One region of the Aliirhizobium sp. YIM B11859 genome, then DNA from elsewhere that is predicted to be linked to it. Evidence: predicted binding sites of a transcription regulator. Region 1 holds the regulator's gene; each other region holds the start of a gene.
The links. The regulator LexA, encoded in region 1, represses DNA repair genes until DNA is damaged. The targets are predictions, from matches to a motif close to TGTTCNNNNTGTGTTCNG.
Positions count from the first base shown of each region.

Region 1 (2,198 bases):
CCGGGCACTGGCGACACGAGCACGCGGCCATCCCGGCGGATGAATGCGACGTCATTAGCAGCAAGGGTGATCTCTGTCACGGCCAGATCGGCGGTACGGAATATCACGGCCTGGCCGGAAAGCCCCGTGGCAACCGCCGGACCGGCAAGCCCGAATTCCTGCAGCAACTGCTCGCGATCTAGGACCCGCACCCTGGCATTCTCGACGGCAAACACCATGCCAGACTCGCCGTCTTCGCCGTCGACAGAAAGGACATTCTGCAGCAGTGACGCCGATTCGGGCGGCGTCTCGGCGGCCAGAACGACCTCCTTCAACCCGGTGACGGCATTCGCATGCGAGCGCAGCGATCCCATGTCCTGCGGAAAGGAGACCACCCGCTGACAGGCAAAAGCGAAAAAATCGACAGCCTCCTGTTCGGCGGCAAAGGCCAGCCGGAACCGACCTTCTCTTTCGTCGCCTTCCGGTGACTTGATGATACGTGCGAACTCCAGCGGCTCTCCGGCGGATATTCCGTTCTCGACAAAACGCCGGTGATCGCCTGACGCGTCGTCGCTTGCAACCACGATCGCCGAAAGCCCCTGGCGCCCCCGGCGTCCGCGAAAGGCCATGTCGCGTTCAACGAAGACGTTGCCGCGCTTGACCGCCGCCCCCGCTTTACGACGGTCGGCCAGCGCCAACGGCTCCAGATAGGTGCCGTCCTCCAGGAAGATACAGGCATTGGCCGTGCCGAACGGGTGAAGGCCGTCCGGCGCCACGGTGAACCCAAGTGCCGACAGCCGTTCCCGTGCCAGGACGAGGTTGCCGACCGGCAAAACGAGATGATCGATTTTCCTTGCAGTCACGCACGTCCCCCAGACTTTGATCCGCCGGCAGTAGATTGGGCAGACCGCCGGCAAGCGCAAGTAGATTCCGACTGAGAACGTCATCCGGCATCTCAGAAAGTTATGATGTTTTCACGAAAATTTAGGGACTTGCGGAACACATATGGAACATATAGTGTCCGTTCTGCATTTGTTTCAAATCTGAAGGTGCATCAAGATGCTCACCCGCAAGCAACAGGAACTGCTTCTGTTCATACATGAACGTATGAAGGAGTCCGGCATCCCACCTTCTTTCGACGAGATGAAGGATGCGCTCGACCTCGCCTCCAAATCGGGCATTCACCGGCTGATTACGGCGCTGGAAGAGCGCGGCTTCATCCGCAGGCTACCGAACCGGGCCCGTGCGCTCGAAGTCATCAAGCTTCCCGAATCCTATGTGCAGACGCTGCAGCCCAAGCGCGGTTTTTCGCCGAGCGTCATCGAGGGAAGCCTCGGTAAAAAAATACCCGCCCCTGCCCCCGCTGCACCGGCCTCTGTAAACGAACCATCCTCCGCAAGCGTTCCCGTCATGGGCCGCATCGCGGCCGGCGTGCCGATTTCGGCCATTCAGAACAACACCCATGATATTTCCGTGCCTGTCGAGATGCTGGGCTCCGGCGAACATTATGCGCTGGAGGTGAAGGGCGATTCGATGATCGAGGCCGGCATCCTCGACGGCGACACCGTTATCATCCGTAACGGCAACACCGCGAACCCGGGCGATATCATCGTGGCACTTGTCGACGACGAGGAAGCCACGCTGAAGCGGTTCCGCCGCAAGGGTGGATCGATCGCGCTGGAAGCCGCCAACCCTGCTTATGAGACCCGCATCTTTCCGCCCGACCGGGTCAAGGTTCAGGGTAAGCTGGTTGGCCTCATCCGCCGGTATCACTAAGTTCGGCTGGATCATACGTGGTCTGCAGGTCACCGCCCTGTCCTGCAACCGGAATTGATGAGGCGCTTTGTATGGTGCCGAGCTCTTCCGGGGGTTGTTGTTGAGCCTCGACCAGCCAGTCAGGCAATGACCCGTCATAGACATCACGCCGCCAGTCATATTGGCGGTGAACGTTCCACGGTCGTGTTGCGGCCTGCATGCCTGCTTTCACCATCCATTGCTCGGGCATAAAAGAACCGGCAAAATCGATCTCGAGCGAGCCTGTCTTGCGCAGCGTTTTGCCGCTCAGCAGGGGCGTCCCTGACCGGCACTGATCGAACCGCGCCCGTGGCGCGATGACGAGACCGGCAATGTCACAGGCAGCCCCTGTGAAGCGACCATCCTCGACGACAACGACGATGACGTCGCCCGCTGTAAAGGCGCACCACGCCTTCGGCTGGCAG
Region 1 covers NZ_JBXHAY010000013.1:9,283-11,480, reverse strand. Annotated here, with positions in the region: gene AC2GXZ_RS29130 (VOC family protein) at 1-842, opposite strand, end outside; gene lexA (transcriptional repressor LexA) at 1,039-1,755, shown strand; gene AC2GXZ_RS29120 (ComEC/Rec2 family competence protein) at 1,736-2,198, opposite strand, start outside.

Region 2 (2,198 bases), on a different contig from region 1:
TCTGGCGAGGCGACAGCCGACACAACCGATCAGGCTGACCTTGCGCACCTCATGAACAACGTCGCGGTGGCGATCGCTGGCACCGGAGGACCGCTTCACGCCTCAGAACTTGCCGCATGGTCTCCTGACGACCTTGGTCATATCTGCGTTTTGCGAGGCGAACTGGCAATCGCGTCCCGCAATGCCACTGCTTTGAGATCATCCGCCGGCTGCCTCGAACAAAGCTTGCAGCAAAGAGAGGATAGCGCCGAAGCCCATGCAGTGCTTTCCAATGTCCTGATGTTTCTCAACCGGTTGTCAGGTGAAACAACGCAACAGAGCGCCATGATTACTCACGCCAACCGCGCTGTCGAACTATCGCCGACCTCTGGACGGGCAGCGCTTAGCCAGATGAGTGCGTATTACCAGGCCGGAAGAGCGGATGAGGCGGTCGCGGCGGCGAGACGAGCCATATCGCTGGGTGGTCTAAATCCGGATACGCTCAGCAAGGCTTCACTCGTCATCTATCTGACTGGTCGATGGGACGAAGGCTTGAACCTTGCAGATGCCGCCCTCTCCAACGCCGGCGTCTATAAGCCGGTTGGAGCGAACCTGGTGCTTATGCTGGATGCCTATCGCCGCGGAAATCTTCAGACTGCAATCCAGAGGGTCGATGATGCGGCCAGGCCGGATCCGGTCGCGACATTGGTAAAGCTTGCCGCTATGCAACGGCTGGGAGCAGATAGAGCTCAACTTCTGGCCGCCTTGGCAAAGGCGCGCACACAATATGTGGATTTCGACAAAATGCTGGTGTCGGTTGTCGCCAGCAGACGTTTCGAACCTTCGCTCGCCTCAGCGCTTGGGGCGCCACTTGTACAGATCGCGCATGATTTTGGTCCGGTGCAGACGGCCGGCGTGGGATTTGACCGTTAGAACTTGCCGCTCACATTGAAAAACACCGCATCGCCTTTCATACGGTTGTCGACTGCCAGTTCATAGGCCCAACTAAGGCTGAGATCTACCCCCCTGCCTTCCCCAAACGCTGCCGATCCAGCTGACACTGGAACCATCAATGAGGCAAGAACGTTTGAAGAACAAATTCAGGAGATCGTTATGAGTGACAACCCAAAAACCGATACCTCATCCAACACGCAGAAAGACCCGGACGACTGGGTCAGCGGTGACGAGCCGATGACTGGCGCGCAACGCTCCTATCTCAAGACCTTGTCGGAGCAGGCGCATCAGCCGGAGGCCTATGGCGAGGATTTGACTAAGGCGGAGGCCTCAAAACGGATCGATGAACTCAAGCAGTCGCTCGATCTGGAATGACGCATGAACCGGTGGCGCGTCAAACGTCCGGCGGTGGACGCCCAAGCGGAACTTTTGTTCGCTGCAGCACTTATTGATCGTCAACCGTGAAAGGACGCGACTGTGTCAGACCTGACGCTTGGTGAACCGATCCCAACAGGCATTCCGGCATTGAGCCGGTCAGCAGCGCAGAGGTGCAAGAGGCCGCCGAGGCGGTCGTACGAGCGGTCTATCGGCAGCATGACGTCCGGCTACTCCGACAGCCAGTTGTTCGATCAGTTGCTGCTGTTCCCGATGAAGCTCGGCCTCTCGATAGCACTTGCCTCGACGGCGATGCTCGTAGCCCGATCGCGATGACGAAGCGGCTGCAGACGACAGGCATCATTCAATAAAGGACGCTTCTTCGTCCGTCTCGCTTTCGCCGCCTTCCGAGGCGGCGATCTCGTTTTGAACCGCATGTCGGCTGAGCAGCCCGGCATCCTCAAGCGCTTCGATGTTTGGCAAGTCGCGCAGCGTCTCCATACCGAAGGCCGAAAGGAAGTGCGGCGTCGTCACATAGGTGTACGGCGCCCCGGGCGTCGGGCTACGTGGCCCGGAGCCGATGAAACCCGCGCCACGCAGATTGCCGATGGTGTCGCGGCTGACTTCCTTGCCAAAAATCTTCGACAGCTCGCCGCGGGTCACCGGCTGGAAATATCCCACCGCCATCAGCACCATCGCCTCGAACTTGGAGAGGGCTGCTGCCCCTCCCCGCGTCGGCGCTGATGAAGCGCGGATCGTCTCGGCGAACCGCGGTCGGGTTCGATGCTGCCAGCCGCCGGCGACCGATACCAGCTCGTAGGGCCGGGAACTAAGTTCCTCGCGCAGATCATCAATGAGCAGCTCGATACTACAGTCTCTTCCCACCACGC
Region 2 covers NZ_JBXHAY010000014.1:9,520-11,717, reverse strand. Annotated here, with positions in the region: gene AC2GXZ_RS29535 (tetratricopeptide repeat protein) at 1-912, shown strand, start outside; gene AC2GXZ_RS29530 (DUF3072 domain-containing protein) at 1,093-1,308, shown strand; partial or broken gene scpB (SMC-Scp complex subunit ScpB) at 1,669-2,198, opposite strand, start outside.
Region 2: AC2GXZ_RS29530 (DUF3072 domain-containing protein) is a predicted target of LexA. The motif match lies at 1,059-1,076, and genes of this name have one in related genera.

Region 3 (2,198 bases), on a different contig from region 1:
CGGATGATCAGGACGCCCTTTCGAACGCCACGACATCCCCCACAACCTGCGAGCGATCCTGTCTGTCGGCAGATGCGGAAAATGAAGCGCCAGAATGCGTCGGTCGTTGACGAAGGTGAGGGCCTTTTGTCCCTCTGGCGAGATGAAATTGGCGGTCATGAAGGTTCCACTCTAGGAAGAGAGAAAGGGGAGCCGGGTTGCGGCTTTTCTCAAGGGTAATCCGGAAAACTGGATGGCCGATGCTGCCGCCAAGCATCGTTCCATCTCCAAGACGCCGCTCCAGAGCCGGCGCCGGTTCGACAAGCATGCGGAAGGAAGCGCTGCTGGCCTCTTCGCCCCCCGCATGCCGCAGAAGCAAAAGCGGCCGTCCCGCCGCTTTTGCCCGAAGTTTCAGCCTTCGGCTTTCCGTCAGGCCGAAAGGTTTGGGATTGCCATGGATTTCCAGGATCGTCGCAGCGAAGGCCTTGCTGGTAAGGGCCGCCTCCGCAAGCCAGAGAGCGTCGTCCAGCCTGCGGGGCGAGGCGTGAAAAACCAGATGAGGATCGATGCCGATTTGCCTGATGCCTCCGGCATAAGGAATTCCAGCCTCGTTTGCCGAAAATCCGTCTGCAATCCAGAGCACTGGCCCGTCTGAAAGGTTCCGGGCCTTCATTAATGCCACGAGCGAGAGAGCAAAACCACTGGCCGCACCGGCATCGTAAAGGGTATGCGAGCGTATTTCGGTGAGACTATCCAGCCTTAAGCCACCATCCAGCGCCTCGTCGAAAACCGGAATATCGAAACACAGTCTTGTCTGCCCTGCCTTGTGCGCATCCTCGTCTGGTTCTACGGCAAAATTCTCCTGTTTTGCCGCAACCTCTGTCGGCAAAGGCTTGCCTTCCAATCTGGCAATCTGTTTGCGCAGGGCAAAAACCGTCTCCCGCGCCGTGGCATTGTCCGCCATGGCGTCAGCTCCAATCCATTTGTTCACTTTATGTTCCTATGGATTCCAGAGCCATCGAAAAGAGTCAACAACGCAAAGACAGGAATCTTTTCCTGATTAGCTATAGCAATGATTCTTATCTCGAAAAAAAACGCCATCGGCCTTATATGTGACCTGTAAAAGGGAGGCCTCATGGCTCGCATCGACCAAACCAACGACTGGCAGGATCGCCATGCGCCAACGATAAGTACCTTTGAATCGTTAGCGATCGAGGCCTATGGCCACCTTCCGCAGGAATTCAGAGCCCTTACGACAAACCTGATTATCGAGGTTGAAGAATTTCCGGACGACGAGGTTTTCGAGGACATGGCGCTGGAAACGCCATTCGACCTTCTTGGCCTTTTCGAAGGACGCGGGATTTCGGAACGGTTTACCGTCGAAACGGGAGAACTGCCCAACCGGATCAGGCTCTACCGGCGGCCGATCCTGGACTACTGGGCGGAAAACGAGGAAACTCTGGGCGACATCATCACCCATGTCCTGATCCATGAAATCGGTCACCATTTCGGCTTGAGTGACGATGACATGGAACGCATAGAAGCCAGCGCCGAGGATGCGATCCAGCGCTGACCCGTTCGGTGATTACTGTTCGCCAAGCTTCATGTCAGGATGATAATCCTTGCCGTCCACGGTTTTTGTCACAGCCTGGCCGCATTGCATTTCACCGCTTGTGGCATTGAATGAATAACTCGCGGAACCATGAAGTTCCCACCCTTTGTTCAGTGCCGCCGTGACCTTGTGGCAGAAGGAAGCGTCGTCCGGGCCGGTGAGGAAACGATAGAGTTTCATGATATCTTCTTTCTTGCAGCAATTGCGGAAATCTGGGCCAGAAGCTTCTTAGCCTCTTCAAAATGAAGGCGCTCGACCATTTTTCCATTTATGTTGACGACATTGAGACTTTTGGCACCGGGCGCTTCGAAAGCGGCAACAATTTCTTTGGCCTCCTCGAGGCTTTGCAGGTCGGGTGCGAAATGCCGGTTCGCTGCCTCGATCTGCGCCGGATGAACGAGCATTTTCCCTGAAAATCCCATGGCGCGGCCTTGTGCGCAATCAGCTTCAAAGCCGGCTTCATCCTTGAAATCGTTGAACACGCTGTCGACCACATCAACGCCATAGGCCCGGCCGGCAAGCACGATCTGCATCAACCATGGAACGAGATAGGCCCGGCCCTTCTGCGGCAACACGCCCGTCGCCTTGCGCAAATCATTCAGACCGA
Region 3 covers NZ_JBXHAY010000009.1:93,929-96,126, forward strand. Annotated here, with positions in the region: gene AC2GXZ_RS26970 (Y-family DNA polymerase) at 1-36, opposite strand, end outside; gene AC2GXZ_RS26975 (ImuA family protein) at 8-943, opposite strand; gene AC2GXZ_RS26980 (metallopeptidase family protein) at 1,115-1,552, shown strand; gene AC2GXZ_RS26985 (DUF1737 domain-containing protein) at 1,565-1,771, opposite strand; gene AC2GXZ_RS26990 (HpcH/HpaI aldolase/citrate lyase family protein) at 1,768-2,198, opposite strand, start outside.
Region 3: AC2GXZ_RS26975 (ImuA family protein) is a predicted target of LexA. The motif match lies at 964-981, and genes of this name have one in related genera.

Region 4 (2,198 bases), on a different contig from region 1:
CCACAAGAACGTCCTTCTCATCGCTTCCGACGCGCGAGCTGCCACTAAGAAGGCATTGTCGCAAGTCCGGCATTGGACGTTGCCCCATAAGGACAACGTCTTCGAGGTGGAAAAGGCGATCGACGTCAGCGCACAAGCAAAGCACTATGGATACTCGATCCGGTTGACAAAAGCTCTGGAGGAACGGCCGTTCGAATTCGTCTGCAAATATCTCAGGCTAGCTTAGCCTATATATTTCCGGCGCAGGTTCGATGCCGGACACCTTCATCGCCCCACGCATGATGACCGATAGCTTTAGCACCCATCTAATAACGGTTGGCCGTTCCCGGAGATTGTATCAGAACTATGCGCGAGCAAGCAGTGTCAACGATTTTGAGCTTCGTCGCAAGTCGACAGTCAGGCACGACCTGTCCGAGCGAAGTCGCACGAAGCCTCGCAAAGGATAACGACACTCCGCTCGACTGGCGCATATACATGCCGGTTGTTCACGACGCAGTCGATGCCCTTATCGAGCGAGGAGAGATCGTTCTGACATGGAAATCGGTTGCTATGAAAGAGCGAATCGGCCCCTACAGAATAAGTGCCCCAAGACACGGTCGCTAAAACGAACGAGTACTGCCAGTCACGCCTGTGCTCGCGCAAAGCCGCTTCCACGTACATGGAGCTTCGCGTCAACGAGCACGCAGAGGTGCCTATAGTCATCCAGTCGCAGAGAGCTTCGTCGTCGCGCGATTAATGTAGTCAACCAAGGCGCGAGCAGCGGCGAAGGATTTGACTGTTTCCTCGACCAAGTCGGTAGACGTTAACAACTGGTTTGAAACGCTGCGACACGCGCCGAAGTGCTTGAGATTGAAGAAATCGAGCGCATCGTGATTTTTTAGATACCCCCTGCCACATATTTCATGCCCGCCGGTCAAACCGTTCGGGAAATATTTCTGAAACAACGGACCTTCCACGATACCTCGCCATTTGCCGGTGTGGCTCGCAATTGTTTGCCGCAAAATGCGAGCGAGCCGAGGAGGCGGAAGTATTGCTCCCCCTCCGCTGTAAGAGGAGCCGGGGGAAATCTGCATAAAGTAGGTAGCAGCCGCGTTTCTCGATAACGAGACTAGGACAGTGATCGACCCGATACCGTTCAAAACAGTTGATCTCGCTAGGCATTTTCGTGGGTCGCTGTTCGCTTGTGCGACACGGGGATCCACCAATCCAGCGCTCGCGACGAGTTCCAATGTGAATTCGGTCAGGTTCCTGCGGGCAAGATCGAGACGAGTTTTGTTGTCGCCTATCCACTCGGCGCTTTGATTTCTAGACGCCTCGGACAAGAACTCCAAGGTTGGCTGGTCTATCATCGTATATTCCGTGTGGGACAAGCGGCTGCTATGATCAGCTAATAAAACATAAACGGAACGGAAATATGTCAGACGGCGAATCTGTTTGAATTGGCCGGCTATAAGCCGAAAGCCGTACATACCTTTTAAGGCTGCCCAGAAAAGTCCGCGAATTCGTTAGCAGGTCAAATCTAACTCGCGCCGCTCGGCGATGTGGGCACTGATCTGATTCAAGCGTACGAGGTGACATGCGAGATAGCGGTGATGGACCGGATTATTCCCTGTGAGTTTGCGATAGCTGTTGATGATCTCAATTAGGTCGGTACGGTCTTGCTCAAGTTTCGCGATATCCAGGAAAGTCATCTACGCCCTCATCGATTTGTGTCTCAAAACGGAGCATGATGAAAGTAGTTGCGTCGGTCCTAAAAGCAGGGTGAACCATCTATTAAGGTGGCTTGACGGCAGCTACGGTCTTGGGACAGCTCTAAGGAGGTCGGCTCAATAATTCGGCAACTGGGACGCCACAGTCGGCCCACTATTTTTGCTCTGGTGAAATGAAATCATATGGGTACGCTCCGTCTGAGTGAGCTTTCTGAAAACGAGATGACCAAAGGCTGGATGCTGTTGCCCTCCGTCTTCATCAGGGCGCGGAGTGCGCCGCTGTGAGAAGATCTATTCCGTCTGCTTTAAGTAACTAACTGACGAGCGGTTATCGACATCGATTAAAACTGGCTCTGGAACGGAAAATCTCACGGGGCGTTCCCACATCACTCACAACATCGTGAGCTTTGTGCGAGGGCGCCCCAATGACTGAACCCGTATCCGTAACGCACGCCAGAGGCGTGGTATCTGATCCCTACCTAAATTCGG
Region 4 covers NZ_JBXHAY010000017.1:30,884-33,081, reverse strand. Annotated here, with positions in the region: gene AC2GXZ_RS30610 (DUF1543 domain-containing protein) at 1-226, shown strand, start outside; gene AC2GXZ_RS30605 (DUF3253 domain-containing protein) at 346-603, shown strand; gene AC2GXZ_RS30600 (DUF2461 family protein) at 699-1,349, opposite strand; gene AC2GXZ_RS30595 (hypothetical protein) at 1,506-1,691, opposite strand; gene AC2GXZ_RS30590 (PhnA-like protein) at 2,135-2,198, shown strand, end outside.
Region 4: AC2GXZ_RS30600 (DUF2461 family protein) is a predicted target of LexA. The motif match lies at 1,392-1,409, and genes of this name have one in related genera.